Regions from separate parts of the Streptomyces sp. NPDC054047 genome, predicted to be linked through region 3. Evidence: riboswitches for the same ligand, from Rfam matches in the RefSeq annotation. Region 3 holds a riboswitch; each other region holds the start of a gene.
What was found. A riboswitch is a leader RNA that binds a small molecule or an ion and turns the genes downstream of it on or off. The one in region 3 is predicted to bind cobalamin.

Region 1 (7,217 bases), on a different contig from region 3:
CGTGATCGCGGACGCGGCCCGCATCTGCGTGAAGCACATCCGCAACCCGCAGTCCTCGAAGCTGAGCGAGGCGGAGTACGTGGAGTCGAAGCTGACCGCACCGGCCGGGCTCATCGCGACACAGGAGGAGAAGGCGGAACTGGCGGCGGCCGAGGCCAGGGCTTCCGACGACGCGCAGGTCCCGTCATGACGTGGGTGCTGCGCGGGCTGCGCTGGGTGCGGTGGTACGCACGGGAGTTGACCGACGAGTCCGCGTACGACCGCTATGTCGCCCACACGCGCAAGACGCATCCCGGGGCATCCGTCCCCTCCCGGAGGGAGTTCGAGCGAATGCGGACGGATCAGCAGGAGTCCGACCCCAGGCAGGGGTTCCGCTGCTGCTGACCCGTGCGGATTCCGTGCCGATCCCGCGCTGAGCAGGCACATCGACCTGTCCGATACCCGTCCGGTATCCGGACGGGGGTTCCATAGATCAATACTCTCGCTTAGATTTCCCGCACGTTAAAGGTGGGATAAGCGAGGGAGCGGAGCCGCGAAGTGTCAGATGCGCCTGAAGTGAGCAGACCGGTGGTCACGCCGGTCCGCGTGGTCATTGCCCTCTGTCTCGTCGCGCCGTTCGTGGCGATGCTCTGGGTGAGCTCCTACGCGAAGGTCGAACCGACCTTCATCGGCATCCCGTTCTTCTACTGGTACCAGATGCTGTGGGTCCTCATATCCACCCTTCTCACCATGATCGCCTACAAGTTGTGGCAGCGTGACCAGCGCGCCCGCAAGGCCGAGCAGGCCCAAGGGGGTGCGACCCGATGAACGAGCTCGCAGCTGACACGGGCGGCGTGAACGGCATCGCCCTCGCCGTCTTCATCTTCTTCTTCGCCGCCGTCACGGCGATGGGCTTCCTGGCCGCGCGCTGGCGCAAGGCCGAGACCGAGAGCCTGGACGAATGGGGCCTGGGAGGGCGCTCGTTCGGCACCTGGGTCACGTGGTTCCTGCTCGGCGGCGACCTCTACACCGCGTACACCTTCGTCGCCGTCCCGGCGGCGATCTACGCGGCGGGCGCGGCCGGCTTCTTCGCCGTTCCGTACACGATCCTCGTCTACCCGCTGATCTTCACCTTCCTGCCGCGCCTGTGGTCCGTCTCGCACAAGCACGGATACGTGACCACCTCCGACTTCGTGCGCGGGCGCTTCGGCTCCAAGGGGCTCTCGCTGGCCGTCGCGGTCACCGGCATCCTCGCCACGATGCCGTACATCGCGCTCCAGCTGGTCGGCATCCAGGCCGTGCTCGACGTCATGGGCGTCGGCGGCGGTCCCGACACCAACTGGTTCATCAAGGACCTGCCGCTCCTGATCGCGTTCGCGGTGCTCGCCGCGTACACGTACTCGTCGGGTCTGCGCGCGCCCGCGCTGATCGCGTTCGTGAAGGACGGTCTGATCTACCTCGTCATCGCCGTCGCGATCATCTACATCCCGATCAAGCTCGGCGGCTTCGACGAGATCTTCCAGGCGGCGAACGAGAAGTTCTCGGCGACCAACGAGGCGGCGGGCAAGCCCGTCGCGGGCCTGGCACCCGGCGCCGGCGGACAGTGGACCTACGCCACGCTCGCGCTCGGCTCCGCGCTCGCGCTGTTCATGTACCCGCACTCGATCACGGCGACGCTCTCCTCCAAGAGCCGCAACGTGATCCGCCGCAACACCACGATCCTGCCGCTCTACTCGCTGATGCTGGGCCTGCTCGCGCTGCTCGGCTTCATGGCGATCGCGGCCGGGGTCAAGGTGGAGAACGGGCAGCTGGCGATCCCGCAGCTGTTCGAGACGATGTTCCCCGACTGGTTCACCGGCGTCGCGTTCGCGGCCATCGGCATCGGCGCCCTGGTGCCGGCCGCCATCATGTCCATCGCGGCCGCGAATCTCTTCACCAGGAACATCTACAAGGACTTCATCAAGCCGGACGCGACACCGGCGCAGGAGACCAAGGTCTCCAAGCTGGTCTCGCTGCTCGTGAAGGTCGGCGCGCTCGCCTTCGTCCTCACCATGGACAAGACGGTCGCGATCAACTTCCAGCTCCTGGGCGGCATCTGGATCCTGCAGACCATGCCCGCGCTGGTCGGCGGCCTGTTCACGCGGTGGTTCCACCGCTGGGCGCTGCTCGCGGGCTGGGCGGTCGGCATGGTCTACGGAACGGTCGCCGCGTACGGCGTCGCGTCGCCGACGCAGAAGCACTTCGGCGGCTCGTCCGACGAGATCCCCGGCATCGGCGAGATCGGCTACATCGGACTCACGGCATTCGTCCTGAACGTGGTGGTCACGGTGGTCATGACGTTCGTCCTGCGCGCCATGAAGGCCCCTGACGGCATCGACGAGACCTCTCCCGGGGACTACACCGCGGACGTGGGCGACCCCGGCGTCGTGGAAGAGCTGCCGCCGGCCACGGTGGGGGCGCCGGGCGGGCACTGAGCCTGTTCTCGTACGGGCCTGTTCTTGTACGTACGTGACGCGGGCCGCCGGAGAAATCCGGCGGCCCGCTGTCGTACGTACCGCCCTACGAGGCCTTGTAGAGCTCCGTCCGGACCCGCGCCGCCGCCTTGGTCGCCAAGGAGATCGCCCGGTCCTTGTGCGGGCCCGCGTCCACCAGGACGAGCACGCCGCCGACCCGTACCTCGACCTTGTAGTGCCGAGTCTCCGCGTCGTGGTCGTCGCCCCCCTCGTACCGCTTGCTCTCGAGGATCGCCTCGTCGCCGAGGTCCGGCAGATCATCGACCGCGTGGTGCTCCACCACCGGGGCCGCGTCGGTGTCGACGGTGACACTGGGGCACGCCTTGTGGAGTTGCCGGCGCAGTTCGACATGGCGCCCGGCCCGCGCGTCCGGCATCGAGACCAGGGTCTGGGAGAGCACGGGGTCCCCTTCGTCGGCGATCGCGCCGGGGAAGGGAAGAATCGTCTGGCCGGCGCTGGCTCCCCGCATGCCGGACAGCTCCGCACTCGCCTCGTCGCCGGGATCGCAGGCGCCCCAGTCACCGCCCCCGTAGCCCCGGTTGAAGCCGCCCGTGCCGACGTCGGTCGCCTTGGCCCGCGGGCCGGTGGCCTTCGCCGGGAGCAGCGCCGACTTCAGCTCGGCGCCCGTGAAGCGCCTGCCGGGATCGACGTCGCCGTCGACACCCGCCGCCGAGGGCACCTGTTCCTCACCTTCGCCGCACCCGGCGAGCACCATCAGGAGTACCGCCGCGCAGCCCGCGCCCCGTCCTCGCACGCCGTCTCCCCCTGTTCGACGATCAGTTCGGCGCCACCCTAGGGGATACGCACGCCGACACAAGATGTGGGGCTGCGGCTCAGAGCCAGCACAAGATGTATGCTCGTGCTCGCTGTCGCCGCAGGGGAATCCGGTGCAAGTCCGGAACTGTCCCGCAACGGTGTATGAGTACGCATTTGTCGTGCTCGCAAGTCCGATGACCTGTCGACAGCGCACCCGTTCCGACCGGTCCGGGTGCCAACGACGTCCGGGCCTCGTGGAATGGGCTGGTGGACGCGGAGCGCGGCCCTGCCCTGGGCGGCCGCCCCGTGTGTCACTCCTGCCCTCCTCAAGGCTCCGAGCCGAGCGAGGGAGTGCTCCGTGACCATCGCGCCAGCCGAACCTGCGTCAGCGCAGACCACCGGCGGTCAGCAGACCACCGACGGCCCAGGAACCGCGCTGCTGCGTACCCTGACCGACCTCACCGCCGATCTCCCCGACGCCGAGCCCGGCAGAGTCGCCGCCGCCGCGCTGCGCGGCCGCTCGGCCAGGGGGGACGCAGAGAGCACAGCGGAGCTGCGGGAGCTGGCGACCGAGGCCGCCGCGGGGCTCATCTCCGAGGACCCGACGTACTCGCAGCTGGCGGCCAGGCTCCTCAGCCTCAGCATCCGTGACGAGGCCGCGTCGCAGGGAGTGCGCTCCTTCTCCGACTCGGTCGCCGTGGGGCACCGCGAGGGACTGATCGCGGACCGCACCGCCGCGTTCGTCACCGACCACGCCGAGCACCTGGACGGTCTCGTGGAGGCCGCCCTGGAGGACGGCGCCGACTTCCGCTTCGGCTACTTCGGCCTGCGCACCCTGCACAGCCGCTATCTCCTTCGCCACCCCATCACCCGGCACGTCATCGAGACCCCGCAGCACTTCATGCTGCGCGTCGCGAGCGGCCTCGCCGAAGACGACAGCCTGCGCTCGGTGGACGAAGTCGCCGCGCTGTACCGCCTGATGAGCCGCCTGGACTACCTGCCGTCCTCGCCGACGCTCTTCAACTCCGGCACCCGGCACCCGCAGATGTCCTCCTGCTACCTCCTCGACTCCCCGCTGGACGAGCTGGACTCCATCTACGACCGCTACCACCAGGTCGCGCGCCTCTCCAAGCACGCGGGCGGCATCGGCCTCTCGTTCTCCCGCATCCGCGCCCGCGGCTCGCTGATCCGCGGCACGAACGGCCACTCCAACGGCATCGTGCCGTTCCTCAAGACCCTGGACGCCTCCGTCGCCGCCGTGAACCAGGGCGGCCGCCGCAAGGGCGCCGCCGCGGTCTACCTGGAGACCTGGCACTCCGACATCGAGGAGTTCCTGGAGCTGCGCGACAACACGGGCGAGGACCAGCGGCGCACGCACAACCTCAACCTCGCGCACTGGATCCCGGACGAGTTCATGCGCCGGGTCGCCGCGAGCCAGGACTGGTCGCTGTTCTCGCCCGCCGACGTGCCCGAGCTCGTCGACCTGTGGGGCGAGGAGTTCGACGCCGCCTACCGCAAGGCCGAGGCCGCCGGGCTCGCCCGCAAGACCATCCCCGCCCGTGACCTCTACGGCCGGATGATGCGCACCCTGGCGCAGACCGGCAACGGCTGGATGACGTTCAAGGACGCCGCCAACCGCACCGCCAACCAGACGGCGGAGCCCGGCCACACGGTCCACTCCTCCAACCTCTGCACGGAGATCCTGGAGGTGACGGACGACGGCGAGACGGCCGTCTGCAACCTGGGTTCGGTGAACCTCGGCGCCTTCGTGGACACCGCCGCCGGCGACATCGACTGGGAGCGGCTCGACGAGACCGTCCGCACCGCCGTCACGTTCCTCGACCGCGTCGTCGACATCAACTTCTACCCGACCGAGCAGGCCGGCAGGTCGAACGCCCGGTGGCGTCCGGTGGGCCTGGGCGCGATGGGTCTGCAGGACGTCTTCTTCCAGCTGAAGCTGCCCTTCGACTCCCCCGCCGCGCGCGCCCTCTCCACGCGCATCGCCGAGCGGATCATGCTCGCCGCGTACGAGGCGTCCGCGACCCTCGCCGAGCGCAACGGACCGGTGCCCGCCTGGGAGAAGACCCGCACCGCGCGCGGCGTCCTGCACCCCGACCACTACGGCGTCGAGCTGACCTGGCCGGAGCGCTGGGCCGCGCTGCGCGAGCGCATCGCCGTGACCGGCATGCGCAACTCGCTGCTCCTCGCCATCGCGCCGACCGCCACGATCGCGTCCATCGCGGGCGTGTACGAGTGCATCGAGCCGCAGGTCTCCAACCTCTTCAAGCGCGAGACGCTGTCCGGCGAGTTCCTCCAGGTCAACGCCTACCTGGTGCAGGAGCTCAAACGGCTCGGCGTCTGGGACGCGCAGACCCGCGAGGCGCTGCGCGAGGCCAACGGCTCGGTGCAGGGCTTCAGCTGGATCCCCGCCGAGGTCCGCGACCTCTACCGCACCGCGTGGGAGATCCCGCAGCGCGGCCTGATCGACATGGCCGCCGCGCGCACGCCGTTCCTGGACCAGGCGCAGTCCCTGAACCTGTTCCTGGAGACGCCGACCATCGGCAAGCTCTCCTCCATGTACGCGTACGCCTGGCAGCAGGGCCTGAAGACCACGTACTACCTGCGCTCGCGCCCGGCGACCCGCATCGCCCGCGCGGCGGCCGGCCGCACCGAAGCCGCCGAGCCCGCCCCCGTACCCGCCCAGGCATCGGCCGAAGACGCCGTCGCCTGCTCCCTGGAAAACCCCGAGTCCTGCGAGGCCTGCCAGTAATGAGCTCCACCACCAACGCCGAGAAGAACCTCCTCGACCCGGGCTTCGAGCTGACTCTGCGCCCCATGCGCTACCCCGACTTCTACGAGCGCTACCGGGACGCGATCAAGAACACCTGGACCGTCGAGGAGGTCGACCTCCACTCGGACGTCGCCGACCTCGCCAAGCTCTCGCCCGGCGAGCAGCACATGATCGGCCGCCTGGTCGCGTTCTTCGCGACCGGCGACTCGATCGTCTCCAACAACCTCGTGCTCACGCTCTACAAGCACATCAACTCCCCCGAGGCGCGGCTCTACTTGAGCCGTCAGCTCTTCGAGGAGGCCGTGCACGTCCAGTTCTATCTGACGCTGCTCGACACCTATCTGCCCGACCCGGAGGACCGCGCGGCGGCCTTCGACGCGGTCGAGGAGATCCCCTCCATCCGCGAGAAGGCCGAGTTCTGCTTCCGCTGGATGGACTCCGTCGAGAAGATGGACCGCCTGGAGAGCAAGGCGGACCGCCGCCGCTTCCTGCTGAACCTGATCTGCTTCGCCGCGTGCATCGAGGGGCTCTTCTTCTACGGTGCCTTCGCCTACGTCTACTGGTTCCGCTCGCGCGGTCTGCTGCACGGCCTGGCGACCGGCACGAACTGGGTCTTCCGTGACGAGACGATGCACATGAGCTTCGCCTTCGACGTCGTCGACACCGTCCGCAAGGAGGAGCCGGAGCTCTTCGACGACGCGCTGGAGCAGCAGGTCACCGACATGCTCAAGGAGGCCGTCGAGGCCGAGCTGCAGTTCGCGCGCGACCTGTGCGGTGAGGGCCTGCCCGGCATGAACACCGACTCCATGCGCGAGTACCTGCAGTGCGTCGCCGACCAGCGCCTCCAGCGGCTCGGGTTCGCGCCGGTCTACGGCTCGTCAAACCCGTTCTCGTTCATGGAGCTCCAGGGTGTCCAGGAGCTGACCAACTTCTTCGAGCGGCGTCCTTCGGCCTACCAGGTCGCGGTCGAGGGTTCGGTCTCCTTCGACGACGACTTCTAGTCCGTCCTGGCTGCGCGGGGCGCGTTCCGCCTCGCGCAGCTCGCGGTCGATCCGGCGGTCGTGGAGGTACCCGACGAGCGAGGGTGCGGCCAGCAGGAGGAGGACGGTCAGGACGGTCGCGTATCCGAGGAATGCGTTCATGTCCTCACTGTCCTGCGCGCCGGACGGCGACGGCAG
Region 2 (7,217 bases), on a different contig from region 3:
TCGGCACGGACGCCTTGGGGCGCGATGTGCTGGCCCGGGTCGGGCACGGCGCGCTGCACACCCTCGCCCTGGCCCTGGGGATCAGCGCCTTCGCCCTGGTGGCCGGTGTCCTGCTCGGCCTCCTGCCCCGGTTCTCCGGCCCGCTCCTCGACACGCTCAACGCCATACCGCCCACGCTCGCGGGCCTGCTCGTCGCCGGTGTCGCGGGCAGCGGCGCGGCCACCCCGGCCATCGCGGTGGCCTCCGTGGCCTGGGTCCCCCTGGCCGCCCATACGGCTGCCCTGCTGCTCCAGGAGCGCGCCACCCTGCACTTGACGGCCACCCGCAGCCTGGGCGCGGGCCGTCGCCACCAGCTCCGGCACCATCTGCTGCCCGCGGTACTGCCTCCCGTCACCCGCCACGCGCTGCTTCGACTCCCCGGCGTCGCGCTGGCCCTGGCAGCCCTCGGCTTCCTCGGCCTCGGCGCCCAGCCGCCGTCCCCCGAGTGGGGCCTGCTCCTCGCCGAGAACCAGCCCTACGCCGAACGCGCCCCCTGGGCGCTGCTCGCCCCGGCAGCCGCGCTCGCCCTGCTGGGAGCCCTCGCGGTGACGGCGGCGGGCGGCGTACCGATTCCTCGGTGGCTGCGGCGCGGGCGGCGGCCCGAAGACCCGCCCCGCGCAGCCGACGTACCGCCTGTGAAGCGGGAGTTGACCACGGCAGGGACGGCCGCCCGGTGAGCGGTCGACGTCTGCTGCCCCTGCCCGCCACGCTCCGGTCCCGCGCCGGGCAGCGGTCGCCCCGCGAGCGGACCTGGCCGAACCTGTCCCCGCTGCTCCGGCTGCTGATCCTGACCCAACTCGCCTTCAACATCGGCTTCTTCGCCGTCCTGCCCTTTCTGGCCGAGCACCTGGGCGCGGCGATCGGCATGGCGGGCTGGCTGGTCGGTCTCGTGCTCGGCCTGCGGACGTTCAGCCAGCAAGGGCTGTTCGTCGTGGGCGGCGCCCTGACCGACCGGTACGGCGTACGGCCGGTCGTGCTCAGCGGCTGCGTGCTGCGGATCGCCGGTTTCGCCTGGCTCGGGTACGCGCAACAAACCTGGTCGGTCATCGGGGCGGTCCTCCTGATCGGGTTCGCCGCCGCCCTGTTCTCCCCCGCCGTGGAATCCGAGGTCGCCCGGCAGGCCGTCCTCTGGGAGGAGGAGGGCCGCGGCCCTCGGACCCGCGTCCTGGCCCTGCTCACCGTGGCGGGCCAGGCCGGTGCGTTCCTCGGTCCGCTCCTCGGCGCGCTGTTGCTGTCCGTGGACTTCCGCACCGTGTGCCTGGCCGGGGCCGGGGTCTTCGTCCTCGTCCTGGCCGGGCACCTGTGGCTGCTGCCCCAGCGCATCCCCGGGCGGGAGCGGATCCGCGTACGAGGAGGCGTGGGCGAGATGCTGCGCAACCGGCGTTTCCTGGCGGTGTGCGGGGCGTACGGCGCCTATCTCCTGGCGTACAACCAGCTCTATCTCGCCCTCCCGGCCGAGGTGGAGCGCACGGCGGGGTCACAGGCGCCGCTTGCCTGGCTCTTCGCCCTCTCCTCGATCCTGGTGGTGACCACGCAGCTGCCGGTCACCCACTGGGCCGCGGGCCGGCTCGACCAGCGGCGCTCCATGGCCGCCGGGCTCGTGCTCATCTCCGTCGGGTTCGCCGTCGTGGCCCTCGCGCGGCCTGCCGCCTGGACGGGTGCGGCCGGGCTGCTGCCCGCCGCCGGGTTCGTGGTCCTGCTCACGCTCGGGCAGATGCTGGTCGCCCCGGCCGCGCGCGCCTGGGTCCCCGATCTCACGCGTGACGGCAGGCTCGGCCTGTACACCGGCGCCATGTCCTCGGTGTCCGGTCTGATCGTCCTCGCGGGCAGCGCCGCGACCGGCTCGCTCCTGGACGCGGGACTGCCGCCCTGGGTGCCGTGGCTCGCGCTCGCCGTGGTCCCGCTGCTGGCCGTGGCGCTCCTGCCCGGCCGCACCCCGGCCCCGGCCCGGTCAGCCGGCTGACGCGCCGGGCATCGCCGGAGCCGTGAGGGCCGCCAACTCCTCGGGGGTGCGCGGCCCTTCGCCCGCCCCGGCCAGCAGGCCCTTGGTCCGCAGCAGCTCCGCGACGGCGATCCCCCACGGCAGGCGAAGGCCCGCCTGTGCCAGGAGGTCGCGGTGGGCCAGCATCTCCGCGACCGGCCCCGTGCGCACTCCCGAGGGGGTGAGCAGCGCCGCGTCGTCCGCCCAGCGCAGGGCCAGGTCCACGTCATGGGTGGCCATGACCACCGTCGTCCCTGCGTCCCGCAGGCCTTGCAGCGTGGTCAGGAGGCGTTCCTGTCCGTCGGGGTCGAGCCCGGCGGTCGGCTCGTCGAGGATCAGTACGCGCGGACGCATCGCCACGGCTCCGGCGATGGCCGTCCGCTTGCGCTGGCCGTAGGAGAGCAGATGGGTGGGGCGGTCCGCCAGGGCGCTGATGTCCAGCGCGGTCAGCGCCTCGGCGACCCGTGCCCGCACCTCGGCATCGGACAGCCCCAGGTTGAGCGGCCCGAAGGACACGTCCTGCTCGACCGAGGCGGCGAACAACTGGTCGTCCGGGTCCTGGACGACCAGCTGAACGGTGGTGCGCAGCCGGGTCAGGCCCTTGCGGTCGTACGTCACGGGCGTGCCCCCGAGCGTCAATCCGCCCCGGTCCGGGCGCAGTCCGCCGCTGAGCAGCCGCATGAGGGTGGTCTTGCCGCTGCCGTTGCGCCCGAGCAGCGCGAGAGCGCGCCCCTCGGTGACATCGAAGTCCAGGCCGCTGAGCACGGTGGGCCCGTCCTCGTAGGCGTAGGAGGCGGCGCGCAGAGCGACCAAGGACTCGCCCGGTTCGCGAGGAGCGCTCGGCTCGCTCATGGAAGAAGCCTTTCCAGTACGAGGGTGAGGGCCACCAGGCCCGTGAGGAGTACCGCGCTGACGGCCACGAAGCCGCGGGAGATCCGGGCGTCGGGCACGAGCACCCGCAGCGTCCCGTCGTAGCCGCGCCCGGCGAGCCCCGCCTGCAGCCGGCCCGCCCGGTCGAAGGCGCGCACGAACGCGGTGGCGCCGAGGCCGCCCAGCGAACGCCAGGTGGCGGCCCGGGTGGTGTGGCCCAGGCGCGCGGCCTGCGCCTGCCGGATCCTGCTCATGGAGTCCAGGAGCAGGAAGCTCATGCGGTACATGACGAGGGCCACGTCCACGACCGGCGCCGGTACGCCCGCCTTCACCAGGCGGGGCAGCAGGTCCGACATGGGCGTGGTGAAGGCGAAGAGCAGGACGCCGAGCGAGGCCGCCGACGTGCGCAGGAGCAGACCGCCCGCGCGTGCGGGGCCGCCGTCGGCGAGCGTGACGAACCCTTCGGGGCCGCCGAGTTGCACGATCAGGGTCAGGGCGCCGGTGACGCAGAAGCCGAGCGGCACGCGGTAGGCGCGCCACAGTTTGCGCGGCGGCACACCGGCGGGCCCGAGCAGTACGGCGAGCGCGGCGACCAGGACCAGGGCGGCACCCGGCCAGGGCGGCAGAGAGACGGCGAGGACGGTGAAACCGAGGCCGAGCACGGCCTTGTCCACGGGGTGGCGGCGGCGCCAGCGACTGCTGTGCGCCGCCGCGTCGATGGGCAGCACGCGGGGTCAGACCTGCTCGGTCTCGGCCCGGGCGCTCTCCCCGTCGGCGGTCCGCTCCGTGGCGGCCTTCCCGGCTGTGGCGGCCTTCTCGGCTGTGGCGGCCTTCTCGGCCAGTGCGAGCTCGGCGCCCTGGCGGCGTCCCTTGCGCAGACCGAAGTAGTACGCGAGGACGCCCGCGCCCAGCGCCGCCTGAAGGGCGAAGAGCGCGGACTCGATCTCCCCGGAGGGGGGTTCGTACAGCGGCGAGAACCAGGGTTCGTAGTCCGGCTCGATCTCGGTGATCGCGGTCTCGGCCTGGGCGTCGGCCCCGGCGAACGGCTCCTTCTCGTCGTCGCCGAGACCGAGCGCCAGCGGCAGCACGGCGAGCGCGGCGACGATGAGGAGGAGCAGAGTGTTGATCTTCGCGTTGCGGCTCATCAGGCGCTGGCCCCCGTCTCCGTCTGCTTCTCCGTCGTCACGTTCTTCTCTGCCGTCACGTTCTTCTCTGCGGTCACGGCCGCTGACGACTTGCCCCGCAGCAGGACGCCGAGCCGCGTGAGCTCGCCCTTGCTCGACTGCACGAGCAGCCGCATCACCACGACGGTGAGCAGGCCCTCGCTGACGGCCAGCGGGATCTGGGTGACGGCGAAGATGCCGCCGAACTTGCCCAGGGCGCCGAGGAATCCGCTGCTCGGGTCGGGGAACGCCAGGGCCAGCTGGACGCTGGTGACGCAGTACGTGGACAGGTCGGCGACGAAGGCGCCGAAGAACACGGCGACCATGAGCGGCACGTCGTACCGCTTCAGGAGGCTGTAGACGGCGTATCCGGCCCATGGCCCGACGATCGCCATGGAGAACACGTTGGCGCCGAGCGTGGTGAGCCCGCCGTGGGCCAGCAGCAGCGCCTGGAACAGCAGCGTGATGGTGCCGAGGACCGCCATGATCGGCGGCCGGAACAGGATCGCGCCGAGGCCCGTGCCCGTCGGGTGCGAGCAACTGCCCGTGACGGAGGGGATCTTCAGTGCGGAAAGGACGAAAGTGAAGGCGCCGGATGCGCCCAGGAGCAGGGTGCTCTCCGGGTGCTCCTTGACCTCACGCGTCAGGGAGCGGACTCCGTGGACGACGAACGGCGCGGACGCTACGCCCCAGGCGATCGCGTGCGCCGGCGGGAGGAAACCCTCGGCTATGTGCATGGCTAAGCAGACCCTCTCCAGCACCTCGTGGATGGACAACGCGCCTTGGCCGGTCTCCTGGCTGACGGGTCGTACCGACCGGACTCCGCCTTCCCGGGTGCGTGAGCACCCAGTGGCTGCCGCGAGGGCTGGAGCCGGACTTCCCGATCACAGTGGCGAGGGCCGCACCGGCATCACACCGGATTTCCCGAGCACCAAGGCGTGGTGACCCTAGTGCTCGATCGAGCCTCCTGACAACTTGCGGGACCGCCCCGGCTGTGGCACGCGCGAGCGCACACGACCAGGGCGTACGCCCCTGGTCAGCCCATGTGCCTCGGCCGTGCGCGCCCCGTACGCGCGAGGTTCAGGAGGGGCGGGGCCATCGATCGCGCGAGGGTCCTGGAGCTGATGGCGGACCGCCCCGCCGCCGTGTCTCACCTCACGGTCCGGAATGTGATCAGTACTGCCCAAGAGGCCGGACCACCCCTTAGCCTGACCGGTGCAGCTGGTTCGCCCTGTCCGCCAGGCAGGAGCGTCGTAAGAGGGAACCCGGTGGGAATCCGGGACTGCCCCGCAGCGGTGAGTGGGAACGACCGCCGTCATGAGCACTGGATCCGAGCGCGGATCCGGGAAGCGACGGCCAGTAGGAACTTGTTTCGGCAGGTGTGCCCGCGAGTCCGAAGACCTGCCCGTTGCCCGTACGTGACCCCTCACGTGCGGACATCCCGGTGACCTCGTGGGCGGGTCGGCGTCGGATCAGGTGGAGCAGCCGCAGGCGCGCGTTCGGTCCATCCAGTCCGTCATCCCTTCGCGTCCGTGTCCCGTCCCCGGGATGCTCAGGAGTCATCTCGCGAAGGAGATTTCCGTGACAGCGAAGTCCGCAGCCGCGGCAGCACGGTCCACCGTGTACGGCTACCCCCGCCAGGGCCCCGACCGGGAACTGAAGAAGGCCGTCGAGGGGTACTGGAAGGGCCGCGTCACCGCCGACGCCCTCCGGGACACCGCGGCGCAGCTGCGCCGGTCCACCTGGCGGCATCTGGCCGACGCCGGCATCGACGAAGTGCCGACCGGCGACTTCTCGTACTACGACCACGTCCTGGACACCAGCGTCATGGTCGGCGCGGTCCCCCAGCGGCACCGCGAGGCCGTCGACACCGATCCGCTCGACGGATACTTCGCGATGGCCCGCGGCACCCAGGACGTGGCGCCGCTGGAGATGACCAAGTGGTTCGACACCAACTACCACTACCTCGTACCGGAGCTGGGCCCGGACACCGTCTTCACCGCCGACTCGGCCAAGCAGGTCGCCGAGCTGAAGGAGGCGATCGCGCTCGGCCTCGCGGCCCGCCCGGTCCTCGTCGGCCCGGTCACCTATCTGCTGCTCGCCAAGCCCGCGCCCGGCGTGGCCGCCGGCTTCGAGCCGCTCACCCTCCTGGACCGTCTGCTTCCCGTGTACGCCGAGGTCCTCGCCGACCTGCGCGCCGCGGGCGCCGAGTGGGTGCAGCTCGACGAGCCCGCCCTGGTCCAGGACCGCACCCCGGCCGAACTCAACGCCGCCGCGCGCGCCTACCGCGACCTGGGCGCCCTCACCGACCGCCCGAAGCTCCTGGTCGGCTCCTACTTCGGCAGGCTCGGCGAGGCGCTTCCGGTGCTCGCCAAGGCACCGGTCGACGGCCTCGCCCTGGACTTCACCGAGGCCGCCGCCAGCCAGCTCCAGGACCTCGCCGCCGTCGGCGGTCTGCCCGGCAAGCGTCTTGTCGCGGGCGTCGTCAACGGCCGCAACATCTGGATCAACGACCTGGAGAAGTCGCTGTCCACCCTGGGCACGCTCCTGGGCCTCGCCGACCGGGTCGACGTCTCCGCGTCCTGCTCCCTGCTGCACGTCCCGCTGGACTCCACCGCCGAGCGGGACATCGACCCGCAGATCGCCCGCTGGCTGGCCTTCGCCCACCAGAAGACCGCCGAGATCGCCACCCTTGCCCGCGGCCTGGCACAGGGCACGGGCGCCATCGCGGCCGAACTGTCGGCCAACCGCGCCGACTTGGCGTCCCGCTCGGGCTCCGCCCTCACCCACGACCCGGCCGTACGCTCCCGCGTCGCCGCCGTCACCGAAACCGACGCCCGCCGCGCACATGCCTACCCGGAGCGGGCGGCGGCCCAGCGGACGCGGCTGGGCCTGCCGCAGCTGCCCACGACCACCATCGGCTCGTTCCCGCAGACCGCCGAACTGCGCACGGCACGGGCCGACTTGCGTGCGGGACGTATCGACACCGCCGGGTACGAGGAGCGCATCAAGAACGAGATCCGCGAGGTCCTGGCCTTCCAGGAGAAGGCGGGCATCGACGTCCTGGTGCACGGCGAGCCCGAACGCAACGACATGGTGCAGTACTTCGCCGAGCAGCTCACCGGCTACCTCGCCACACAACACGGCTGGGTCCAGTCCTACGG
Region 3 (7,217 bases):
GACTGGGGGGACGGTTCCTTCACCGTCAAGGTGCAGGACACCGTCCGTGCCGCGGCCTTCATGGCGGAGCGCGGGACTCCGGTGGATTTGCTGGTGGGCCACTCGTGGGGAGGCGCCGCCGCGATCGCCGCCGCGCACGAGATCGTCGGCCTCCGCGCGCTGGCCACCATTGCGGCGCCCGTCGATCCCAGTCACGTCGAGCGGCAGTACGACTCGGTCCTGGACCGCGTCCTCAGCGACGGGGCGCACGAGTGGTTCGTCGGCGGGAGGACCCTGGTTCTCAAGCGTGCCTTCGTCGAGGACGTGCGCCGGGCTCACCTGCGCGACCGGATCGGCGAGGTGGACCTTCCGCTCCTCGTGGCACATTCGCCCACGGACTCCACCGTCGACATCTCCAATGCCGCGGAGATCTTCCAGGAGGCACGGCACCCGCGCAGCTTCATCTCGCTCGAAGGCGCGGACCATCTGCTGACCGCGCGAGGGCAGGCGCAGCGGGCCGCTCACATCATCAGCGCCTGGGCCGACCAGTACCTCGACGAGCCACGGGCCCACTAAGCGGCATCTCGGTCGATGCAACAGCAGCGAGGGCCGCTGTCTCCTATCGGATATCGGAGGCGGCGGTCCTCGCTGCTTTGCTGTGTGGGCCGCGGTCAGTCCTGCTGGGGACGGGTGCGGCGGGCGTAGGCGCGGGCCGCTCGGGCTCGGTCGCCGCAGCGCGTCGAGCACCAGTGGCGGCGGCCGTGGCGGAGCAGGTAGCGGTTGCAGGGCGGGGAGCCGCAGGCCGTGAGGCGGTCGGCGTCCGGGCCCGTGAGCAGGTCGGCCGCGTCGGCGGCGAGGGTGGCCAGGGCGTGCTCGACGATCTGGGTGGTGGGGTGGGAGGCCGCGCGGTAGAGGGCGCCTCGGGCTCGGTCCCAGTGCAGCAGGGACGCCGCGGGGGCTCTCGTCAGGGCCTCGTTGACCGCTGTGAGCGCGCTTGCCGGGGGTGCGCATCCCTCGACGCGGGCGGCGAGCAGGGAGCGGATCTGTTCCCGCAGGGCTCGCAGCTGGGCCGTGCACATCTCCTGAAGGCCCGCGTCCGCCGGGGCCAGGCCGCGTTCGGTGAGCCACCGGTTCGCGGCCGCCGGGGTGCCGAGGAGGTCGGTGATCTGGCCGCCGGGCAGGGTCAGGGCGCTGTTGGCGAGATCGAGTGCGGGGTACTGCTCAGCGCCCGGCGCGGGCGGTGGTGCGGGCTCGGCCGTCACGGTCTCCTTCACGTATCTCATGGTACGCCTTGCCTTCATCCGTGAGAGACGGATACGGTTCTCACGGATGAATGCTTCCCTATCCGTGAGGTGTGTTTCTTTCATGGCTGCTTCCGGCACGACCCACGACGAGATCTCCGTACGCGTCTTCGGCGGCCCGACCGCCCTCTTCGAGTACGGCGGCCTGAAGTTCCTCACCGACCCCACCTTCGACGCGCCCGGCGACTATCCGGCCCCCGGCGGCGGGCTGACCAAGACCGCCGCCGCTTCGGGCTCCCCCGCCGATCTCGGCCCCGTCGACGTGGTCCTGCTCTCGCACGACGAGCATCCCGACAACCTCGACACCTCGGGCCGCGCCCTGCTCGCCGACGTACCGCTCACCCTCACCACCCCCAGTGGCGGGCAGCGCCTGGGCGGGAGTGCCAAGGGCCTCGCCGACTGGGAGTCCGTCGAGCTCGACCGGCCCGGCGGCGACGGGCGGGTCACGGTGACGGGCGTGCCCGCCGTCCACGGTCCCGGGAAGCGCGAGGACGTCGAACCGGTCACCGGCGAGGTCGTCGGCTTCGTCCTGACCGGCGACGGTCTCCCCACGGTCTACGTCAGCGGCGACAACGCCTCGCTCGCCGCGGTCCGGGAGACGGCCGCGCGGTTCGGGCCCGTGGACACCGCCGTCCTCTTCGCCGGGGCGCCCCGCTTCCCCTACCTCTTCGACGGCGAGCCGCTCGTCCTGGACAGCGCGCAGGCCGCCGAGGCCACGAAGATCCTCGGGGCGCGCCGGGTCGTCCCCGTCCACTTCAACAGCTGGGCCCACTTCACCGAGGGGCGGGACGAACTGGTCTCCGCCTTCGCCGCCGCCGGGATCGCCGACCGGCTGCACCTGGCCTGATACTCAGCCCGCCCGCAGGAAGCGGATCGACGGGCGCGGCTTCCCGTCGCCCTCGTCCGCGAGCGTCGTCACCACCGCCCGCACCCCGTACACCTTCGCGATCAGCTCCTCCGTGATCACCTCGGCCGGTGTGCCCGCCGCGTAGGCCACACCTTCGCGCAGGACCAGGACCTGGTCGCAGAACATGGCGGCCAGGTTCAGGTCGTGCAGGGCGATCACGCTGGTCAGGGGGAGGTCCGCCACCAGGGCGAGGAGGTCGAGCTGGTGCTGGATGTCCAGGTGGTTGGTCGGTTCGTCCAGGAGGAGTTCCCGGGGGGTCTGGGCCAACGCCCTTGCTATCTGGACCCGTTGGCGCTCACCGCCGGAGAGCGTGTGCCAGGACTGGGTGGCGCGGTCGGCGAGGCCCGTGCGGGCCAGGGCCTCGCGGACCGCCTCCTCGTCCTGGGGCGTCGCCCCCGACCACGGCCTGCGGTGCGGGATGCGGCCCAGCCGTACGACCTCCCGCACCGACAGCTCGACCTGCGTCGTGGCGTCCTGGTCCACCACCGCCACCCGGCGGGCCACCGTGCGGCGGCCCACGTCCCGCAGCGGCCGGCCGTCCAGGGTGACCACTCCCGACGCCGGGGCCAGGACCCCCGCCAGGATGCGCAGGAGGGTGGACTTGCCCGAGCCGTTCGGGCCGAGGAGGCCGACCGTGGCTCCGGGGGGCGGGGCCAGGGTCACCCCGTCGATGATGAGGTGGCCCGCGGCGGTCCTGCTCACCCGGTCGGCACGCAGGCCCGGTTCCGCGTTCGAAGCAATGCTGTCCTTCATCCCGTACGTCACGTCGGCCGTCACGCCGTCCTTCATCCCGTACGTCACGCCGTCCCTCATGTCGTCTTCCGCGTCCGGTAGAGGACCAGGACGAACGCCGGTACGCCGATCAGGGACGTCACCACCCCCACCGGCACCTCCTGCGGGTCCAGGACCGTGCGGGCCAGCGTGTCCACCCACACCAGGAACACCGCGCCCGCGAGCGCGGTGACCGGGAGCAGCCGCGCGTGCCCGGAGCCGACCAGGGCGCGGGCCGCGTGCGGCAGGACCAGGCCCACGAAGCCGATGGCGCCCGCGCTGCTGACCAGGGCCGCCGTCAGCAGGGCCGTGATGGAGAGCAGGATCAGCCGGGTACGGGCCACATGGACCCCCAGCGTCGCCGCCGCGTCCTGGCCGAACACGAATGCGTCCAGGGTGCGGGCGTGCGCCAGGCAGACGGTGAGCGCGAGGACGAGGACCGCCCCGCACATCCAGACGTCCGTCCAGCCCACCCCGCTCAACGAGCCGAGCAGCCAGAACAGGACGCTCCGCGTCGTCTCCGCGTCGCCCGACGTCAGGATCACGAACGAGGTGAGCGCGGAGAAGAGCTGCATCGCCGCCACCCCTGACAGCACCACTCGGTCGGTGCTTCCGCCCAGGGTGTGGCTGAGCAGCAGGACGAGGGCGAACGAGACCACGGCGCCCACGAAGGCGCCCGCCGAGATCGACACCACTCCCCCGCCGACCCCCAGGACGACGATCGCGACCGCGCCCGTGGAGGCCCCCGAGGAGACGCCGAGCACGAAGGGGTCGGCGAGCGGGTTGCGCAGGAGGGACTGGAGGACCGTCCCGCAGACCGCGAGGCCCGCGCCGCAGACCGCCGCGAGCAGCGTGCGCGGCATGCGCAGGTTCCAGACGATGCCGTCCCGGATGGGCGTCAGCGTCGCCTCGCCCCAGCCGAGGTGGGCCGCCACCGCCGACCACACGTCCGGTACGGAGATGTCGGCGGGGCCGATGGTGACGGCCACCGCCACGGAGAGGGCCAGGGCGGCGAGGCCCGCCGTCCAGAGCAGGGTCTGCCGTATGCCGCCCGGGAGGGCTCGCGTCACTTGGCGAGCCCGAACTCGCGCAAGGCGTCGGCTACTTGCTCCACGCCGTCCACCGTGCGGATCGTCGGGTTCATGGCCTGGCCGCTCAGCAGCACGTACCGCTTCTTCTTCACGGCGGTCAGGTTCTTGGTGACCGGGTTGGACTCCAGGAACGCGATCTTCTTCTTCGCGCTCTCCGCGGTCTGCGACCTGCGGGTGAGGTCGCCGATGACCAGGACGTCCGGGTCGCGGTCGGCCACCGTCTCCCAGTTGATCTGGGGCCACTCGTCGCGGGTGTCGTCGAAGACGTTCTTCGCGCCGAGCTCGCGGGTGATGATGCCCGGCGCTCCGCAGCAGCCCGCGATGTAGGGGGCGTCGGAATTGGCGAACCAGTAGAGGAGCGAGGCGTCGGAGGCGTCCATCGCCTTGGTCGCCTTCGCCACCCGGTCCTTGAGCCGCGCGATCAGGCGTTCGCCGCGCTTCTCGACGCCGAACGCCTTGGACAGGTCGCGCACCTCGCCGTAGACCGTGTCCATGGTCAGCGTCTTGTCGCGGCGGCCGTCGCCGTCGCCGCTGTTGTCCTTGCCCGCGCAGTCGGAGGGCGAGACATAGGCGGGTACGCCGAGCTCGGCGAACTTGGCGCGGTCGGCGACGCCGCCCTTGCTGACCGTCGCCTCGAAGGACGCGGTGACGAAGTCCGGTTCCTGGGCGAGGACCTTCTCGAAGGAGGGGTAGCTGTCGGCGAGCCGCTCGACCTTGGCGTTGTCCTTCTCCAGGCCCTCCAGGACCGGGTCCGTCCAGGTCCCGGTGCCGGCCATGCGGTCCGCGAGGCCGAGGGAGAGCAGGATCTCGGTGGAGCCCTGGTCGAGGGAGACCGCCCGCTGCGGCGGCGCCTTGATCTCCGCCTTCTTTCCGCAGGAGGTCAGGGTCAGTGGGTAGCCGGCGGCCTTCTCGTCCGAGGTGGAGGCCGACGAGCCGGAGCCGCCGCAGGAGGTCAGCGTGGCCGAAAGGGCGACGCCGAGGAGAAGGGGCATACGTACACGACGGGCTGTGGAGGACACACGATCCCTTGAGTCTCACGGCTCATACGCGGAGCCTGGCCTGCTTCGTCACCTCCGCCGCCCGGTGCGCGGGCGAAGGTGCCAGCAGGTCTTCGGACTCGGGGATCGGCCGTGCGGGGCGCCTTCCCAGGCGTCCGTGGACGCCCAGTGGCCGTGGCCCCGCCCGTTCCCCCTCACCGCTGCGCGTCAGTTCCGGATTCGCACCGGATTCCCTGGCCCTGGTGTGGGTTGACTGGCGCTCGCAAGCTATCACGCAGGGTCAGGACGGCTGACCGGGCCTCGGTGCGCCGCGGTAGGTGCCGAAGGACCATTTGTTGCCCTCGGGGTCGGCGATCGCGAACTCCCTGCTGCCGTACGGCTGGTCCTCGATCTCGCGGACGATCTCGACCCCGGCGGTGCTGAGCCGCTGGTAGAGGTCGTCCACGTGGTCGGTGACGACATACGCGCCGAAGGTGCCCGGTTTCAGGCACCAGCCCTGGGACTTCTCGTCGTACGAGCCGAGCATGATCGCGCCGCCCTCGGGCCAGTCGAGCTCGGCGTGGGCCACGCGGTCGCCGTCCTCGTAGACGGCGGTGCGCAGGAAGCCGACGGTGCCGACCAGGAAGTCGATCAGGGCGGGGGCATCGTGGGCCTGGAGCGTCGGCCAGACGTCGGGCGCGCGCCCGGCGGAGGTGGACTGGGGCTGCTGTTGCTTCTCGGTGGTGTTCATGGCTCCTACTCTTCGCCTCCGCCATGGCTCCCGGCTTGGATATTCCGGCACTCTTCGGCCAGCCAGCCGCTGGGGCTGACGCCGGTGTACTGCCGGAAGTCCCGCACCAGGTGGGAGTGGTCGTAGTAGCCGCAGTCGGCGGCGACACGGGCCAGGTCGGGGGCGGCGCCCGCGGCGACGAGGCGTACGACGGCGTTGCGTGCGCGCTGGAAGCGCATCAGGCGGCCCGCCTGCTTGGGGCTCAGGCCCGTCTCGGCGCGGAAGAGCGTGGTCAGGCGGCGTTCGCTGAGCGCGACGTGCCGGGAGAGGCCGTGCAGGGTGCCGACGCCCCGGTGCCGGGCCAGCCAGGCCCAGGCCTCGGCGACCTCGGGGCGTACGGTTCCGCCGGATTCCTCGGCCGCGCGCTGCCTCAAGTAGGCCGACAGGAAGGCGAATCGCTCCTCCCAGCCGCCCTGCTCGCACAGCATCTCCCGTACGTCGGCGGCGCTGCGGCCCATCACCTCAGCGCCGGGCGTCACCAGCTCGTCCGCGAGCTCCGACGCCGGTACGCCGAACAGGGCGCGGGCGGCGAGCGGGTGCACGGCGAGCTGGATGCCCGCCTCGTGCTCGGGCCGCACGACGTAGGCCGGGGACTGGTGCAGGCCGCCCAGGACGATGTCCGTGCGGTCGGCGTCGGGGCCGCCCGCCTGCTCGGGGCTCGCGCCGCTGACGACGGGGCCGTCCAGCGAGAAGATCAGCGTCAGGTACGGGGACGGCAGGCCGCGGTGCAGGCCCGGCCGCTCCCCCTCGGTGCGGTAACCGACGGCGGACACCACCATGCCGTCGAGCCGCGGAGCGGCCCGCACGAACTCCGGGGAGACGGTCTCCATGCCTTCCAGTATGCGATGGGCGGGCCCGAGAGGCAGGCCCCGAGGCCCGGCGAACGTCCGATGCGGCTACCCGCGCAGATGCGTCCCATGCCCCCTGCGTCCGGTGATGTCGATCATGGGAATCCGCGGTCCGACCTCATACGATGACCCGCCGCTCCGGACGGGGCGCAGACCGCTCTCAGGGGGCACAGAAACATGGCAGTAAAGGCAAAGAGCAAGCTGGCCGTACTCGGCACGGCGGGCGCGCTCACCGCGGCCGTCCTGGCGGGGACGGCGCTCTGGCCCAGCACGGACGCGACGGCCGCGGACGCCTCCGCGCGGAGCACGAGGACCGCGGCCGAGCTGAAGCACTGGCCCGAGCCGGTCGCGAAGAAGCTGGGCAAGGTCATCGCGGAGAACGGCCACAAGGGCGCGTACGCCGTCTTCGACGCGGACAACACGACGTACCGCAACGACCTGGAGGAGTCCCTCCTGCCCTTCCTGGAGATGAAGGGGGTGCTGACCCGCAAGTCGATGGACCCGTCGCTGAAGATCATCCCCTTCAAGGACACGGCGAAGCACAAGGAGAGCC

Region 1: another riboswitch for cobalamin. It lies ahead of ACZ6ZP_RS27570 (ribonucleoside-diphosphate reductase subunit alpha); the one in region 3 lies ahead of ACZ6ZP_RS02465 (ABC transporter substrate-binding protein).
Region 2: another riboswitch for cobalamin. It lies ahead of ACZ6ZP_RS23445 (energy-coupling factor ABC transporter permease); the one in region 3 lies ahead of ACZ6ZP_RS02465 (ABC transporter substrate-binding protein).

Annotation. Positions count from the first base shown of each region.
Region 1 covers NZ_JBVJKV010000008.1:199,902-207,118, reverse strand. Annotated here, with positions in the region: gene ACZ6ZP_RS27595 (carbon starvation CstA family protein) at 1-190, shown strand, start outside; gene ACZ6ZP_RS27590 (YbdD/YjiX family protein) at 187-384, shown strand; gene ACZ6ZP_RS27585 (DUF3311 domain-containing protein) at 538-807, shown strand; gene mctP (monocarboxylate uptake permease MctP) at 804-2,453, shown strand; gene ACZ6ZP_RS27575 (hypothetical protein) at 2,539-3,246, opposite strand; cobalamin riboswitch at 3,346-3,469, shown strand; gene ACZ6ZP_RS27570 (ribonucleoside-diphosphate reductase subunit alpha) at 3,607-6,018, shown strand; gene ACZ6ZP_RS27565 (ribonucleotide-diphosphate reductase subunit beta) at 6,018-7,040, shown strand.
Region 2 covers NZ_JBVJKV010000006.1:244,089-251,305, reverse strand. Annotated here, with positions in the region: gene ACZ6ZP_RS23470 (ABC transporter permease subunit) at 1-716, shown strand, start outside; gene ACZ6ZP_RS23465 (MDR family MFS transporter) at 737-2,002, shown strand; gene ACZ6ZP_RS23460 (energy-coupling factor ABC transporter ATP-binding protein) at 1,991-2,872, opposite strand; gene cbiQ (cobalt ECF transporter T component CbiQ) at 2,869-3,618, opposite strand; gene ACZ6ZP_RS23450 (energy-coupling factor ABC transporter substrate-binding protein) at 3,625-4,035, opposite strand; gene ACZ6ZP_RS23445 (energy-coupling factor ABC transporter permease) at 4,035-4,790, opposite strand; cobalamin riboswitch at 4,821-5,004, opposite strand; cobalamin riboswitch at 5,259-5,476, shown strand; gene metE (5-methyltetrahydropteroyltriglutamate--homocysteine S-methyltransferase) at 5,635-7,217, shown strand, end outside.
Region 3 covers NZ_JBVJKV010000001.1:523,798-531,014, forward strand. Annotated here, with positions in the region: gene ACZ6ZP_RS02440 (alpha/beta hydrolase family protein) at 1-555, shown strand, start outside; gene ACZ6ZP_RS02445 (CGNR zinc finger domain-containing protein) at 651-1,262, opposite strand; gene ACZ6ZP_RS02450 (MBL fold metallo-hydrolase) at 1,345-2,127, shown strand; gene ACZ6ZP_RS02455 (ABC transporter ATP-binding protein) at 2,131-2,940, opposite strand; gene ACZ6ZP_RS02460 (FecCD family ABC transporter permease) at 2,997-4,028, opposite strand; gene ACZ6ZP_RS02465 (ABC transporter substrate-binding protein) at 4,025-5,041, opposite strand; cobalamin riboswitch at 5,135-5,320, opposite strand; gene ACZ6ZP_RS02470 (VOC family protein) at 5,328-5,777, opposite strand; gene ACZ6ZP_RS02475 (AraC family transcriptional regulator) at 5,783-6,646, opposite strand; gene ACZ6ZP_RS02480 (HAD family hydrolase) at 6,842-7,217, shown strand, end outside.